DNA from 2 places in the Achromobacter sp. RT286_PF genome. Region 2 is predicted to be linked to the other one. Evidence: predicted binding sites of a transcription regulator. Region 2 holds the regulator's gene; the other holds the start of a gene.
What was found. Region 2 encodes FliA, which starts transcription of late flagellar genes. Its sites were predicted from a motif close to CTAAAGTTTNNNNNNNNNNNGCCGNTA; they were not measured.
Positions count from the first base shown of each region.

Region 1 (8,259 bases), on a different contig from region 2:
TCGAAGGCGGCGATGCTGGGGCTTTCCGCCCCCGCGGGCGATGGCGGCAAGGCGGCGGCCACCTTGTCGGCCAGCGCCTGGCCCGACGTGCCGCGCGGGCCCGGCAGCCCTGCGCAATACCAGTGGTCGATGCGGGAGCCCAGCTTGGCGATGACGCCGGCCAGGTCCTTGTCGTTCAGCATGCCGAACACCGCGTGGGTGTACGGATGAAAGCCCATGTTGTCCAGGTTCTGCGCCAGCACGGCCGCGGCATGCGGGTTGTGCGCCACATCCAGGATCACCGACGGCTGACCGGGCAGAATCTGGAAGCGGCCCGGCAGCGAGGCTTGTAGCAGCCCAAGCCGCACCGCCTGCTGCTGCACCGGCAGCCGGTCGCGCACCGATTCCAGCGCGGCCAGCGCGGCGGACGCGTTCAGCAGCTGGTTGGCCCCGCGCAGCGCCGGGTACGCCAGCGCGCTGCGGCGCTGTTCGCGCCCGCCATACGCCCATTGCTGGCGGTCGCCGGAATAGTTGTAGTCGCGCCCGAACAGCCAGAGATCCGCGCCGATTTTTTCAACGTGGTCCAGCAGCGATTGCGGGGGCACCGGATCGCTGCAAATGGCCGGACGGCCAGCGCGATAGATGTGGGCCTTTTCGAAGCCGATTTTTTCGCGGGTATCGCCCAGCCAGTCGGTGTGGTCAAGGTCTACGCTGGTGACGATGGCGCAATCGGCGTCGACGATATTGACGGCGTCCAGCCGCCCGCCCAGCCCCACTTCCAGCACGATGGCGTCCAACCGCGTTTGCGAGAAGAGCCGCAGGATGGCCAGCGTGGTGAATTCAAAGTAGGTCAGCGAAACCTCGCCCCGCGCCGCTTCGACCGCCTGGAACTGCGCGATCAGCTCGGCGTCCGAGGCGATCTGGCCGTTGACGCGGGCCCGTTCGTTGAAGTCGATCAGGTGGGGCGACGTGTACAGCCCGACCTTGTAGCCGGCAGCCAGCAGGATGGCTTCAAGCATGGCACAGGTGGACCCCTTGCCGTTGGTGCCGCCCACCACGAACTTCACGCCCGACAGCTCAAGCCCCATGCGGGTGGCCACGTCGCGCACGCGGTCCAGGCCCATGTCGATCGCGGTGGCGTGTATGGATTCCAGGTACTGGAGCCAGTCGGACAGGGTGGCGGAAGCGTCAGGCGAAGAAACGGGGGACATGTCGGGGCCGAGAGAGGAGATCAGCCCAGGATTTTAGCAGCCGGTGCCCGGTGTTTTCCCTAATCCCCTAGGGCGCGCCACGGTATCGGTTCCGAAAAAGCGCTTGCCGATGTTTTTCGCATACGTGAAAATGAATTTACGTATGAAAACTTAGACGGACGAACATGACGCAATCTTCACCCCCCCGCTGGCTGGTTCGCGAAGCCGACATCCCCGGCTATCACCCCGCCAATCACACCGGCACCTTGAACCGCCGGCTGATCAGCCCCGACACGGTCGGCGCGCGCGGCGTGGAAGTGCTGCTGGGCGTGATTGAAAAAGGCCAGGGCGCGCTGCCGCATGCGCATCCGGGCATCGAACAGGTCTGTTATCTGTTGTCCGGCACCGCGCGCGCGCAGGTGGCGGACGAAACGGCCGACATGGTGGCGGGCGACTGCTGCTACTTCCCGCCCGACATCCCCCACGTATTTACCGTGACCAGCGACGAGCCCGCCAGGCTGCTGGTGATCTACACCCCTCCGTACGAAGAATCCCCCGACCGCGTGATCCGGGACTTTCCGGCGCCCTCGCCCGCCGCCTGACGCGGCGCGGCACCAGGCAGCGGACGCAGAGCCGCGCTTGCATTCCTATCTATAAAAACTGGAGACAACCCATGCACCCCTTCCGTCTATTCGGTACCGCCCTGCTCAGCGGCGCGGCATTGTTGGCCGCGCCCCTGGCGCAGGCGGCCGACTACCCCAACAAACCCATTACGTTGATCGTGCCGTTCCCGGCCGGTTCAGGCACCGATGCCGTCGGCCGCATCTTCGGGCAGGAGCTGTCGACCATCCTGGGCCAACAGATCGTCGTCGAGAACAAGCCCGGCGCCAACGCGACCATCGCGGCCAGCTATGTGGCGCGCGCCAAGCCGGACGGCTACACCTTGTTCGTCACCACCAATACGTCGCACTCGGCCGCCCCCTGGCTGATGAAGAACGTGTCCTACGACCCCGTCAAGGATTTCACGCCCATCGCGCGCGGCGGCAACCTGCCTTTCATCCTGGTCGTAAACCCGAAACGGCCCTGGAAGAACGTGGCCGAACTGGTGGCTGACGCGAAGAAGAACCCCGGCCGCATCACCTACGCCAGCGGCAACAGCACGGGCATCGTCGCGGGCGCAACGCTGGCCGACCGCGCCAAGATCGACATCCTGCACGTGCCGTACAAGGGCACGCCGCAGGGGCTGACCGACGTGGTCGGCGGCCAGGTGGATTTCATGTTCACCGACCTGGCTTCCGGCCTGCCGTTCGTGCACTCCGGCCAACTGCGGGCCCTGGCCGTGTCCACCGCCGAGCGCAGCGCCATCGTGCCGGACCTGCCGTCCATGGCCGAGGCGGGCGTGAAGGACTTTGACCTGAATTCCTGGAACGGCTATTTCGGCCCGGCCGGCCTGCCGCCCGAGGTGGTGGCCAAGTTGAACGCCGCGATCAACAAAGTGGTGGCCAATCCCGACGTGAAGAAGCGCCTGGCGGGCCTGGGCTTCGACGCCTTTTCGGGTACGCCGCAGGACTTCGCCACGTTCGTCAGCGAACAGCGCGACCTGTGGGGCAAGCTGATCAAAGACGCGGGGATCCAACAACAATGACGCAGCATTCATCCACTGATGCCGCCGCCGGCGGCCCGCTTGCCGGGGTGCGCATCCTGGACCTGAGCTCGGTCGTGATGGGCCCTTACGCCACTCAGACGCTGGCGGACCTGGGCGCGGACGTCATCAAGGTGGAATCGCCCGCGGGCGACAACATGCGCGCCGTGGGCCCCATGCGCAATCCGGGCATGGGCCACTTGTACCTGCACCTGAACCGCAACAAGCGGTCCATCGTGCTGGACCTGAAGACGCCCGAGGGCCTGGCGGCTTGCTTGAGGCTGGCGGAAAGCTGCGACGCACTGCTCTACAACATCCGGCCCCAAGCCATGGCGCGGCTGGGCTTGTCGTACGAGGCGGTGGCCGCGCGCAACCCGCGCATCGTTTACCTGGGCGCCTACGGGTTTGGCGAGGCCGGCCCCTACGCCGGCCGGCCCGCGTACGACGACCTGATCCAGGGGCAGACGGGCATCGCGGCGCTGTCGGCCCAGCAAAGCGGCGACGTGCCGCGCTACGCGCCGCTGACGCTGGCGGACCGCGCGGTGGGCCTGCACGTAGGCATCGCCCTGGTGTCGGCCGTGCTGCACGCCAAGACCACGGGGCGCGGCCAACAGGTCGAGATCCCGATGTTTGAAGGCATGGCGCATCTGGTGCTGGGCGACCACCTGGGCGGGGCGACCTTTGAACCGCCTCTGGGACCCACCGGCTACGCCCGGCTGCTGGCCCCGCACCGCCGCCCCTACGCCACGGCCGACGGCTACCTATGCTTGCTGATCTACAACGACAAGCACTGGCGCAACTTCTTCAAGCTGATCGAGCAGCCGGAATTGGCCCAGGACCCGCGCTTTTGCACGCATGGCGCGCGGGCGGCGCACATCAGCGAGGTCTACGCCTTCGTGGCAGACGTGATTCGCACCCGCAGCACGGACCATTGGCTGGCAGCGATGGCGGCGGCCGACATTCCGGCCTCGCAGTTGTACACGGTGGACGACCTGCTGCAAGACGAGCACCTGGCCGCCACCGACTTCATCCGCCACATCGACCACCCCAGCGAAGGCCCGCTGCGCACCCCCGCGCCGCTGGGCCATTACCAAGGCACGCCGACATCGCTGCGCCGGCCCGCCCCCCGACTGGGCGAGCACAGCCGCGAGGTGCTGGCGCAGGCCGGCTACGACGACGCCCGGATCGACGACCTGCTCGCCCGTGGCATTACCCAGGACGGAAACGACTGATGGACTTTGCTTTCACCCCCGACCAATTGGCGCTGCGCGACGCCGTTTCGCGCATCTGCGACCGCTACCCCGACGAATACTGGCTGGAACGCGACCGCGAAGGCGGCTTTCCCGAGCCGCTGCATGCCGATCTGGCCCGCGACGGCTGGCTGGGCATCGCCATGCCGCAGGAATACGGTGGCGCCGGCCTGGGCATGACGGAAGCCGCGCTGATGATGCAGACCATCGCCGCGTCCGGCGCGGGCTTTACCGGCGCGTCCGCCGTGCACATGAACATCTTCGGGCTGAATCCGGTGGTGGTCTTCGGCAGTGACGAACAACGCAGCCGCTGGCTGGAACCGCTGATCGCCGGGCGCGAAAAAGCCTGCTTCGCCGTAACCGAGCCCGATGCCGGGCTGGACACCACCAAGCTGTCGACCCGGGCGGTGCGCCAGGGCGATGAATACGTGGTGCATGGGCGCAAGATCTGGATATCGACGGCGCAGGTTGCCACCAAAATGCTGCTGCTGGCGCGCACCACGCCGTTGTCCGAGGTAGACAAACCCACCCAGGGCCTGTCGCTGTTCTATACGGACCTGGACCGCGAAAAGATCGAAGTGCGCGAGATCGAGAAAATGGGCCGCAAGGCCGTGGACTCGAACATGCTGTTCATCGATGGCCTGCGCATCCCCGTGGCCGACCGCATCGGCGAAGAGGGCCGAGGCTTTGAATACATCCTGCACGGCTTGAACCCCGAACGCATCCTGATCGCGGCGGAAGCCGTGGGCATTGGCCGCGCGGCGCTGGACCGGGCGGTGAAGTATGCCGGCGAACGCACCGTATTCGGCCGCCCCATTGGCCAGAACCAGGGTATCCAGCACCCGCTTGCACAAGCCTGGATGCAGCTGGAGGCCGCCGACCTGATGGTGTTCAAGGCCGCCAGCCTGTACGACGCCGGCCTGCCCTGCGGCCCCTACGCCAACACCGCCAAGTACCTGGCGGCCGAAGCCGGCTACAACGCCTGCCAGACGGCGGTGATGACGCTGGGCGGCATGGGCTACGCCAAGGAATACCACGTGGAACGGCTGCTGCGCGAAAGCTTCATTCCGCGCATTGCGCCCGTCAGCCCGCAGCTGATCATGTGCTTTATCGCCGAAAAGGTGCTGGGGCTGCCGAAGTCGTATTAAGGATCAGGGCGGGGCCCGCGCCCCGTCAGGCCTGCTGTTCCAGCGCCGTGCAGGCCGCCCGCAGGATGCGCGCATACGCCTCTTGCTGCGGCTCGATCCGGTAGATCGGGCCGCCCACCGAAATCGCATAGTGCTCGCCCGACAGCGTGACGGGCCACGCAATGGCGCCCACGTCGGCGATCGATTCCCCACTGTTCATGAACCAGCCGCGTTGCCGCGAGCGCTGAAGATCAGCTTCCAGTGCCTCGGCGGTGACCAGCGTGCGCTCGTTGTAGCGCGTCATCGGCGTGCCGGCCAGGACGGCATGGCGCGCGGATTCGTCCATCAGCGACATCAAGGCCTTGCCCAGCGAATTGGCATGTACGTCCTTGAACTCGCCGGCAACGGGCGCGTATCGGATGGTATGTGGCGAATCCAGCACGTCCAGATAGACCACGCGGCCGTCCTGCGTCAGCTTGGCAAAAACAACGGTTTCGCGGGTGGCGTCGCGCAATTCGGCCAGGCTGGGGTAGACGCGATCCAGCACGGGGTCCGCACGCGCGATGCGTTGCGCCATGGCCAGCAGCCGGCCGGTGGGGTAGTACCCCTGGCGCCGGCCCGTTTCATACAGGTAGCCCAGCCCGGTCAAGGTGCGGATCAGCGCCAGGCAGCTGGACACCGGCACATCCAGCAGACGGGCCAGCTCCGACAAGGGCAACGCGCGCTTTTCGCGGGCAAAGGTTTCGATGATTTCGATGACTCGCAGCGCCGTCTTGACACTCATTGCCCGATCCAAACTGATTAGCACGTGAAAGACCCAGCCCCGCCGGGGGCTAAAGTTCCCTGCAAAGGTGCCGTAATCGTAGCTGAGAATTCCCTGAAAACAGCGCGTTCCTCCGAGACGCCCACATCGCCGCTGGAGTGATCATGGCCGTAACCCCCCTAGCCCCCGCTACGTTCGCACCCGTTGCGCCCGTGTTGGCCCCCGTCGCAGCCGAACCGGCTGTGAGCGTGACGCCCGCGGCCGCCGCCACGAACAGCGGCGCCTCCGACAGTGCCACGTCGGACCAATCAGATTCGCAGAAGCTGCCGCTGGACAAGGCGCTGGACGAAATCAACGACCAGATGAAGGCGTGGTCGACTCAATTGCAGTTCGAGATAGACCCGAACGTGCATCAGGTGGTGGTGTCGGTGGTGGACGCGGAATCGGGCGATGTCATTCGTACGATCCCCAGCGAAACCGTGCTGAAAATCGCCAAAATGATCGTGAACATGCAAGGAAACGGCATCAAGACTTCCGCGTAGGTGACCCTTAAAACGGTGTTTTCCATGCAAGTTGGCGCCATTTCGTGAGGGAAACCCCGAATTAGGCCCGCCTTATGCCCTTACCCGGCCAATCGCCGGCATCATATTTTTGACAGAATCGCATCGCTAGGAAGGAATTTCACATGGCTTCTATTACCAACCTTGGGTCCGTGTCCGGCTTGCCGCTGGAAAAGATCCTGTCGGACCTGCAAGACGCCGAGACGAAAAAGCTGTCGGTCTACACGACCCGCGCCGAAAGCTACCAAACCCGTATCGACGCTTACTCGCAGCTGCAAAGCGCGTTGGAAGCCCTTCAGTCGTCTGCCGCCGTGCTGGGCAAGACCGAAACGATGGCTGCCATCAAAGGCAGCGTGACCGGCGGTTCCGCCCTGACGGCCACCGTGGCCGCGGAAGGCGCGGTGGCTGGCGAGTACACCATCGAAGTGAAAAACCTGGCGCGTGCCCAAAGCTTGCAATCGTCGGCCATTGCCGACCGCACGGCTCAGAACGGCGCCACCGGCACGTTTGAAATCGAACTGGCCGACGGCACCAAGCGTACCGTCGACCTGAAAGACGACACGTCGCTGAACGGGATCGTCAAAGCCATCAACGCCGACGACAAGACCGGCCTGCGCGCCACGGTCATCAACGACGGCAACGGCAACAACTTCCTGATGCTGACCGCGCGCGACACGGGCGAGAAGGCATCGGTCAAGTCCATTACCGTTAACGGCGACCAGTCGCTGAAAGACATCCTGACCTTCAGCACCGACGCCGGCGGCGTCACCAGCGGCATGACGGCCACCAAGGGCCAGGACGCCGAAGTCATCATCAACGGCATCCCGGTCAAGAGCGGTTCGAACAACATTTCGACCGCCATCGACGGCATCACGTTGAACCTGGCAGAAAAGACGGACGCCGACAAGCCGATCACGCTGAAGCTGGAAGCCGACACCTCGGTCGCCAGCAAGGCCGTGCAGGACTTCGTCACCAAGTACAAGACGCTGCAAACCACGATCAAGAACCTGACGTCGTTCGACGCCAAGGCCGCCACCAATCAGCCGCTGACCGGCGACGGTACGACGCGTTCGATCCAATCCGCCCTGTCCGGCGCGCTGCAAGGCGTCTTGGGCAACGGCACGCTGAAATCGCTGGCTGATCTGGGCATCACCACGGATGCCACCGCCCGCGAATTGAAGCTGGACACGACCAAGCTGACCAAGGCCCTGACGGAAAACCCGGCAGACGTCACCAAGCTGCTGACCGGCGAAAACGGCCTGGCCAAGAACATCGACGCCGCCCTCAAGGACGTGCTGGGTTCGACGGGTTCGCTCAAGACCCGCCAGGACGGCTTGGCCAAGTCCATCACTGCCGTGGATGCGCAGAAGGCACGCGCCAAAGCGTCCAGCGACGCTGAAATCGAACGGATGCGCTCGCAGTTTGTTGCGCTGGACACCTTCTACATGAAGATGCAAAGCACAGGCGCGTACCTGACCCAGCAGTTTGAGGCAATGAATAAGTCCAACAAGTAACTTATAGAAGATGCATTAAATGACGTATGCCGCCCGACGGCCCTCAGGGTCTTATTCTGTTCGTTCCTACGCCGATATCGGTCTGGAAACGCAAGTCCTGGGCGCAAGCCCGGAGCGGCTGATCACCCTGCTGTATCTGGGTGCGCGGGCGGCCATCGGGCAGGCACGTATCCATTTGAACGAAGGCCGGATCGCCGAGCGCGGCGCCGCCATCTCGAAAGCGATCAAGATCGT
Region 1 covers NZ_JCBAMR010000032.1:1,305-9,563, reverse strand. Annotated here, with positions in the region: gene folC (bifunctional tetrahydrofolate synthase/dihydrofolate synthase) at 1-1,190, opposite strand, end outside; gene AC6LJY_RS21290 (cupin domain-containing protein) at 1,355-1,771, shown strand; gene AC6LJY_RS21285 (Bug family tripartite tricarboxylate transporter substrate binding protein) at 1,843-2,814, shown strand; gene AC6LJY_RS21280 (CaiB/BaiF CoA transferase family protein) at 2,811-4,043, shown strand; gene AC6LJY_RS21275 (acyl-CoA dehydrogenase family protein) at 4,043-5,209, shown strand; gene AC6LJY_RS21270 (IclR family transcriptional regulator) at 5,235-5,972, opposite strand; gene AC6LJY_RS21265 (flagellar protein FlaG) at 6,116-6,493, shown strand; gene fliD (flagellar filament capping protein FliD) at 6,637-8,025, shown strand; gene fliS (flagellar export chaperone FliS) at 8,045-8,259, shown strand, end outside.
Region 1: AC6LJY_RS21265 (flagellar protein FlaG) is a predicted target of FliA. The motif match lies at 6,022-6,048, and genes of this name have one in related genera.

Region 2 (8,259 bases):
GCATGGTCAGCGCAGCCTGCAATGCTTCCAGGTTTCGGAACGTGCCAAAGAGCGAGAACGCAAGGGCTTCCCAGGCATCCCAGAAATTTGGAGCGAGCTTGATAATGCGGCGGGCTGCCTGCTCGGTGTCCACATGCGCCTTTTTCATCAGCAGTTCGTGCATTCGCTTGGCCTGAGCCGCAATGATTGGAGGCGGATTGGGCTGATGCCCGTTTCCAGACAGGACACGCGCATGCAGACATATGCTGGCCATGGCGCTCGCGTACAGGCCTGTCAGCGGCATGTAGCCGTCGGCCGACGCCTTGAGCGTACTGCGAAGCATATCGGCCCAAGCCTTGGCACCGCCATGCGCGAGCGCATAGCGTTTAAGCATGGTCAGGGTTTCGCCCACGTCTGCAGGCTCGAACGAATCGCCATCCCCGGTGGTCGCAGAGGGCAGTCGTCCCGTCGCCAGATTCTCAAGGATCACCAGTTGGGCGCGCGACGGCATGAAATTGACCGTTTCGTGCCACAGGTTGAAACGTGGCAACGCGGCCTCGCCGGATGCCGGGGAATCGGTTAGGAACCCCAATAGACGCAGCGGCGTTTCTGCCTCGAGGTCGTAAGGCCCATGATCCAGGCAGTAATGGATCAGGTCGTGTTCCATCAGCGTATGCAGCAGGCGGTCCAGGATCTTTCGTGCGGCCGTGTCATCGATCTGATTGCGGTGCAACAGGACTGCGAGCAGCGTCGAGTAGGGCAGTGTGCCAGGCCAGGCATGCCCCAACGTATCGACCACGGTCACCATGTCGGGATCGTGCGTGATCAGGGATCGGCCCAGATGGTTCACATAGGCTGCGCCCTGTTCCTGGCCATTGCCGGCAAGCCGGATCGGACCGGACGCGAATCGCAAGTCGCGCAGGCGATTCATATCGAGCTTGCCAAGCGCCTCGTCTGCGAGCTGCTGGGGTATCCAAAGGCACTGGCGGAAACCGCGGCCGGTGGCGAAATCGAGGTATTGTTGGCGGACAGTCGCGGGTTGGCCTAGGGCCAGCAGACTATGGTTCAGAGACACCCCCTGTCCGAATGACAGGGGGATTTCGCTTAGAGGTTGCGCGTCGCCCAGGTAGGCGAGCCCGGCCTGCGCGGCTCGGCCCGCGATTTCGACGAAGTAACTCGGGTTGCACACCAAAGGGTCCGTGTGAGCCGGCTGCTCATCGGCGCGGTAGCTTTGATCGAATTGCGCGGCTGCTGCGGAAAGCGATGCGTTGAACGGATTGCCTGCCGCCATGCCGTCTTTGAACAGCGTCAGGGCGGCGATGGCGGATTGCCTCAGCTCGTCATTGTTCGTTGCGGCATGACCGTGCAGCATGATGGCGTCGCGCACCACCTCAAGCGATTTTGCACCGGGATACACATGGCAGTCCAAGTAAAGGATGCCGTTTGGCGACAACAGTTGGCCGCATGCCTTCATCAGATCCTGGCCTGCCTCCTCGGGCAGGAAACTGTATCGGCCGGTGGCGATGATGTAGTCAAACTTTCCGAGCTGGCTACCGACGTCGGATACGTCACCGACATAAAGTTGCACATTGGTGGCTACCAGCCGGCGGGCAGCTTCCGTGCCTTGCGCGATCAGGGCCTCCGAGGTGTCGATACCGATCGCCTGCGCCTTGGGGTAGGCCAGCGCAAATGGCAGCAGGCCGGAACCGTCGCCACAGCCAATCGTCAGTATCCGCGCTTGCTCCAAGGGAACGGCGTCGATGCCATAGAGATGCGCCGTCGCCCGCAGTCTTGCGGGAGAATGGCTGGGAGCGACAGGGCCGGGCTCTGCGGCGGTTTGGCGGTGGATGTAGGCCGGATGGAACATGTGGCTTGGCGGTGGAACGAACCAACTGAGTTTGTTGCAGCAATTCTACGAATGAGTGGCGCGCCCTATTCGATCAATCAGCGTGCGAATATCCCGTCAGTTTCAGAGAAGCTGAAGCGCCGCGCAGACGCGAAAAAAAGCCCGCCATAAGGCGGGCTTTGGTTTCCTTGCATCGGCGCGAAGGACCGATGCGGCCGGGCAATAAGGAGAGGGTGATCTCTCTCCATTGCCCGTGAGGCGGTTCTTGAATTAACGCAGCAGCGACAGAACCGTTTGCGGCACTTGGTTGGCTTGCGCCAGAACCGAGGTACCGGCTTGTTGCAGGATCTGAGCCTTGGACATGTTCGACACTTCCGTGGCGTAGTCCGCGTCTTGAATACGCGAACGAGCGTTGGACAGGTTGTTGACCACGTTGTTCAGGTTCGAGATCGTCGATTCCAGACGGTTCTGCACAGCACCCAGTTCGCCGGTCAGCTTGTCCAGCTTGGTGAAGGCAGCGTCCAGCGTCTTCAGCGGATCGGTGGTCTTCGTGCCTTCGCTGGTGGTTGCGGTGGTCAGCTTGCCGTCAGAGTTGACGTAAGCCGTTGCACCAACCTTGGCTTCGTAGTCGCCCGTGCCCGTGCCGCTCTTGACGGTGGCCTTGCCCGTGTTGGGATCAACCGTGTACACCGTGGTGTAGTTCTTGGTGGTCGTGAACTCGCCCGTGTCGTCGACGAAGGTCGTGGCCGAGACACCATTGGTCAGTGCCACGGTGGCGCTGGTGATGCCAGAACCCAGTTGAATCGACGAGTCGGCGGCACCCTTGACGTTGGCCAGCAGGGCATCCGAAGCGATGGTGTTGGTGAATTGCAGCTTGGCGGCATTACCAGCACCGCCGACGTTCGAGTACGTCTTGCCGCCGATCGAAACAGACGAGGTGCCGGCTGCGTTCGTGGTGGCTGCAGCTTGCAACACGCCGTCCAGCGTGGCAGCGGTGGCGCTGGCGCTGTTGGTCGTCAGGTTGCCGGCGGTGTCCAGATAGGCTGCCTGGCCGCCGATGGTGACCTTGCCCGTCGCGTCGACTTCGAACGAGGTCGAAGCGGAGCCGTTGCTGTGGGTGTAGCTGGCGGTGGTGGTGCCGGTGGCCGGGCGCAGCGTGTTTGCCAGCGCGGTGATGGAGCCAGCATCGGAGGCCGACTTGTCGGTGAACGTGAAGTTCTTGGCGGTGGAGTCGTACGTGTAGGTCGTAGCGGCGGTGCCCGTGCCCACGGTGACCTTGTTGCCGTTTTGCAGCTTGCCGAACGTGTCTTCAGCGGTGGCCGAAGCGTGGTTCGTTTGAACGGTCCAGTCGTTGCCTGCGGCGGTGCCGTTGGCAGCTTGCAGATCCGACACGGTGGCCGAACGGTTTTGGGTCACGCCCGAGCCGTTCACGTTGAAGCCGTCCAGACCCAGCGTCTTGACGCTGATTTCCGACAGGTTCAGGGTGATCGTTTCGCCGTCGTTGGCGCCAACTTGCAGCGTCAGGGGCTTGGCCGAATCCGACAGAACCTTCACGCCGTTGAAGTCGGTTTGTTGCGAGATGCGGTCGATGTCCGACAGACGTTGGTTGATTTCGTCTTGCATCGAGTTCAGCTGTTCTTGCGAGTAGCTGCCGTTGGCGGCTTGCACCGACAATTCGCGAACACGTTGCAGGTGGGTGTTGACTTCGGAGGCGGCGCCTTCCGTCGTCTGAGCCAGCGAGATACCGTCGTTGGCGTTACGAGCGGCTTGGGTCAGGCCCTTGACGTTCGCGGTGAAGCGGTTGGCAATGGCCATACCGGCGGCGTCGTCCTTGGCGCTGTTGATGCGCAGGCCCGACGACAGGCGTTCGATGGCGGTACCGAGGGAAGATTGCGACTTGTTCAGGTTGTTCTGAGCAACGAGCGACAAGTAGTTGGTGTTAATGACTGCAGCCATGTTTAGGCTCCCAAGAGAGAAAGGCTTCTTCAAACCGGGCAGCGGGGCCGCCCATCGTGTTAACGGGAGAATTCGCTTTCTTGCGTCTTCGAATTTCTCCGTTGTCAGGATTACGGCAGTCGCAAATCAATCTTTAGGCTTTTTTTTCGGCAATCGTAAATATGTTGGCTTTATTAGGCGGTTCCGCGGCGCGGGCCCGGCGCTTGCCGGCAAGGCGCTGGCCGTGGAAGTTGTAAGCTTCAATTCACCAGCAGGCCGGTGCGTCGCAATTCAGCCAGCAAGGCATTCAGGAATTCCTGCGCCACGGGTTCCAGATTCCGCGCACCCTTATACGACTGGCCGTTGGGGTGGGGCCTACGTCCGGATGTCAGGGTGTCGCGCGTCAGGGTGCGAAGCTCCGCCACGCTGCGCGAGCCGTCCATATGCAGGGCGATGAATCGGCCCAATGCGTCAGCGGGCGGCGTTACGGGTTGGTGCCACAGGTTGTACATACCCACTTGGCATGCCGTGCTTGTTACTTCATCTAGTAGTTCGCGGGCACCCGGGATCAAAGCGGGCTTGGCGTCGGGCGCCAGGTAGGGCGATGGCTCCATACGGAAATGAACCCCGCTGGATTGCACCAGTGTGATCAGGTTCATGTAGACCACGTTGGCCAGGTCGTCCCCTTGCACGCCCGAATGGTGGGATTGCGCAATGTCCAGCAGCGCGTCAAACGGCAGAGAGCGCGGCCATGCCTTGTTCAGCGCGTCGATCAGGCCGAGCATGGCCGGGTCTTTGCTGCTGAGGGTCGCGCCGTTGGGGGTCAGGTAGTGGCGATGTTCCGCCGAGGCGCCAGGCGAGGGGGCGGCGGCGTCAAGCCGCGTGGCGAAGTGCATGGCTTTGAACGCCGTGCCCTCGGGCTGCTCAAGCATTTTTTCCGCGCGCTCGCCATGCACCAGCAGGCTTTTGCGGAAAGAGCGGCCCACCGCGAAATCCAGATACTGTTCGCGCATTTCGCGGTTGCCCTTGGCCGACAAGCCGTTCAGGCCCAGCGCGACCTTGCTGCCGTAGGTGGAAGCGAAGGTCAGATGCGGTTCGGAGTCCGTCAGATACGCCATCCCGGCCTGCTGGGCGGCAGCGGCGAATTCCAGGAAGTAGCAAGGCGTGTTGATCGCTTCCAGGTATTCGTGCAGCAGGTAGTGGTCGGACTGTCCGCGCAGTTTATGCGCCGCGGCCTGCAGGGCCGACTGCAGCGGATTGTTGTGCCACAAGCCGTTTTCCAACAGGTCCAACATCTCTTTGGCGCTGGCCAGCTTCTCTTGTGCGGTTTGCGCGCCAAAGCTGTTCAGGATCATGGCATCGCGGACCACGTCCGCGGCTTTCCATCCGGGGTAGGTGTTGTAACTGACGTAGGCAACACCCTCGGGCGCGAGGTTTTCGCGGCAGATGCGCAGGATTGCGTCGCGGACTTCGGGCGGCACCCAGCTGAACACGCCGTGGCAGATGATGTAGTCGAACACCCCCAATTCAGCGGTGACATCGGTCACGCTCATTGCGCGCAGGTCCAGATTGCGGGCGCCGATCTTTTCGGCAACCTGCTGGCCGGCTTCGATTTGTTGCGGCGCCAAGTCTATGCCGACGACGCGAGCGTTGGGGTGGGCCAAAGCGAAGGGAAGCAGGTTCCCACCCGCCGCGCAGCCTAGTTCCAGTACCCGTGCGGTATCAAGCGCGGGCGCGGCCAAGCCATAAAGGCTTGCCACTGCGCGCAGGTTGCCCGGCGACGTGTACGCGAATGCGTTCGATATATAGGGGGTTTCGTCGTAGGCGTCGGAGATGGCCTGAGTCAAATAATCGGCTGCGGTCATTGCGGAATTCCAGGGGAAGGGGCGGCGCGCGGTTTGAACGCGACTGCTTGCGGATTGGGATGCTGTGCGAAAGGCTATCAGCGTGGCGTTCGGCTATATGGGCCGAACAGCGATGGATTTGCGGGGGAATTTCCTGTCGCGAAATCGCCCCATCAAATAATCTGCGCGATCTGCCCTTCCAGCGGCAGGTCCTGCCAAGCCATTTCTTTCAGCTTCGCCCGGATCCGCGCCGTGGCCTGCGACCGTAACTGGCACACCCGTGCCTCGGTCACATTCATGATGGCGCCGATCTCTTTCAGATTCAGGCCCTGCTCGTAGCACAGCGACAGCAACAACTTCTCCCGATCAGGCAAGGCATCAATCGCCTGCACCAGCGCCTGGCGGAAATCACCAGCCAGTAACGCATCCAGCGGATTCCCGCCGGCCGAGCCGTGGTTCAGCGTGGCGGTCCAGTCGGATTGGCCGGAGGCGGAATCGGGTTCGGTGGTGAAGTCTTCGTAATGCACGATCTGCACGCCTTGGGCGTCGTGCAGCAGCGATTGGTATTCGCCGATCGGCATTTCAAGCTGGGCGGCGATCTCGGCTTCGGAAGGCGCGCGCATCAGGCGCTGCTCGAGCTGCTGGATAGCCTGCTCGATCTTGCGCGCCTTGGTGCGGACGCTGCGGGGCAGCCAGTCCTGGCCGCGAAGCTCGTCCAGCATCGCGCCACGAATACGGGTCGTGGCGTAGGTCTCGAATTGGGCGTCTGCCGTTTCCTGATAGCGCCTTACGGCGTCAAGCAGGCCGATCATGCCGGCCTGTATCAGGTCGTCGAGCTCCACACTAGCGGGTAGCCGTGCGAGCAATTGCAGGGCCAGCTTCCGCACTAGCGGGGCATATTCGACCAAGCTGTCATCTGCGTGGGGCATTGCGGGAATGTCAGGCGGTGTCCATCGTGACGCATCGTCAGACGTTGTCAATTTGCGACATTGTCGACAAACGCGCGGCTGCGCTAAAGCGACCAGGATTTAGTGATCGGCAAGGTGACATTGTCGGCACTGCACAACATTTCATTCCTGGAAGTACGCAACGTTTTGAATGCTTATTTGCCAAATTGACGTAAATTCGTCACGAGTTTCTATGTCAATGTGTATCGAAACTCACAGGTTGCGCAATATCAACAAAGATTTGTCATATAAGTCATAGAAAATGACATCACCTGTGGTAAATTTTACTTAAATTGCGAACAAATGATACATTTCGCATTAAAACAGGATGCAGCAGCAATCAGGTGTCACTAAGACACCGGTGCTTTTGGTTATCGAGCCCCCGTGGGTGGGATTGGGATAGGGAGTAGGGCGTGCAACAAGTCGAAAATTCTTTGCTGGCAGACATTCGCGAAGTGAATCTGTCATACCTGTTACTTGCGCAACGTATGTTGCGTGATGACTTTGCAGCATCCATGTTTCGTTTGGGATTCAGCAACGAAGTCGCTGACATCCTGATGCGCCTGTCGCCGGCGCAACTGGTCAAGCTGGCCAGCTCGAGCTCGCTGCTGTGCCGTTTCCGCTTTGATGACTACAGCCTGTTGTCGGCCCTGACCCATGATGTTCTGGGCGGCGCGCTGCAACAAGCTCACGCAACAATCTTGCTGGCCAAGCAACCTGTAGAAGAACTGGCCTGACGGCCGCTCCAACACCCACTCGGACTCGTGTAATGGCCTCCAAAAGCGTATCTCAGGAAGCGGACGACATCCTGCTTGCCAGCTCCATGATTACCCTGGGAGCGCGGCTTCAGGTTCTAGAGGCTGAAACCAGCCTCAGCCACGACCGCCTGGCACGCTTGTACCGCGAAATCCGCGGCTGCTCGCCACCCAAGGGCATGCTGCCGTTCTCGGTGGACTGGTTCATGACCTGGCTGCCGAATATTCACTCGTCGCTGTTCTACAACGTTTATTCGTTCTTGAACGCGCGCACCAGCAGCAAAGGCATTCGCGCCATCATCGACGCCTACCGCCTTTATCTGGAAAACGCCGGCCTGGATACGGCCGAAAGCTCGGAACCGGTGTTGAGCTTCACCCGTGCCTGGATGCTTGTGCGTTTCTTTGACAGCGGCATGCTCCAGCTGTCCGCCTGCCGCCAATGTGGCGGCCATTTCATCGCCCATGCCCACGATCCGCACTCGGATTTCGTGTGCGCGATCTGCCGCCCGCCTCCTCGCGCCGGCAAGACGCGCGCGGCGGCCAAAGCCCGTGCCGGCACCCGTCCGGTGCCCGCGCTCGGCGCTGCCCGTCCGTGACCCGGACGCGCCAGGCGCGCGTCCAAATACATCAAAAGCCCTGGAAAACTCCCCGTAACCCGCCTTTTTGGGTCGGGGGGAACAGGGGATCATTGACGCCAGTTTTAGACTTCGTTGGCAGGGGCCTGATGTGTTGATTGTTATCGGTTTTCTCGTGGTGATCGTGTCGGTCGTCGGCAGCTTTATAGCGCTGGGCGGCCATTTGGGCGCGCTTTACCAGCCCTTCGAGCTGACACTGATCTTTGGTGCGGCCTTTGGGGCTTTTCTTGCCGGCAACAGCAAAAAATCGCTGATGCTGGTCAAGAAGGCGCTGCCCGACGCGCTTAAAAGCTCGCGCTACAGCAAGGACGTGTACAT
Region 2 covers NZ_JCBAMR010000017.1:93,743-102,001, forward strand. Annotated here, with positions in the region: gene AC6LJY_RS15405 (O-linked N-acetylglucosamine transferase family protein) at 1-1,846, opposite strand, end outside; gene AC6LJY_RS15410 (flagellin N-terminal helical domain-containing protein) at 2,096-3,781, opposite strand; gene AC6LJY_RS15415 (methyltransferase regulatory domain-containing protein) at 4,021-5,625, opposite strand; gene AC6LJY_RS15420 (RNA polymerase sigma factor FliA) at 5,778-6,533, opposite strand; gene flhD (flagellar transcriptional regulator FlhD) at 6,965-7,288, shown strand; gene flhC (flagellar transcriptional regulator FlhC) at 7,321-7,902, shown strand; gene motA (flagellar motor stator protein MotA) at 8,033-8,259, shown strand, end outside.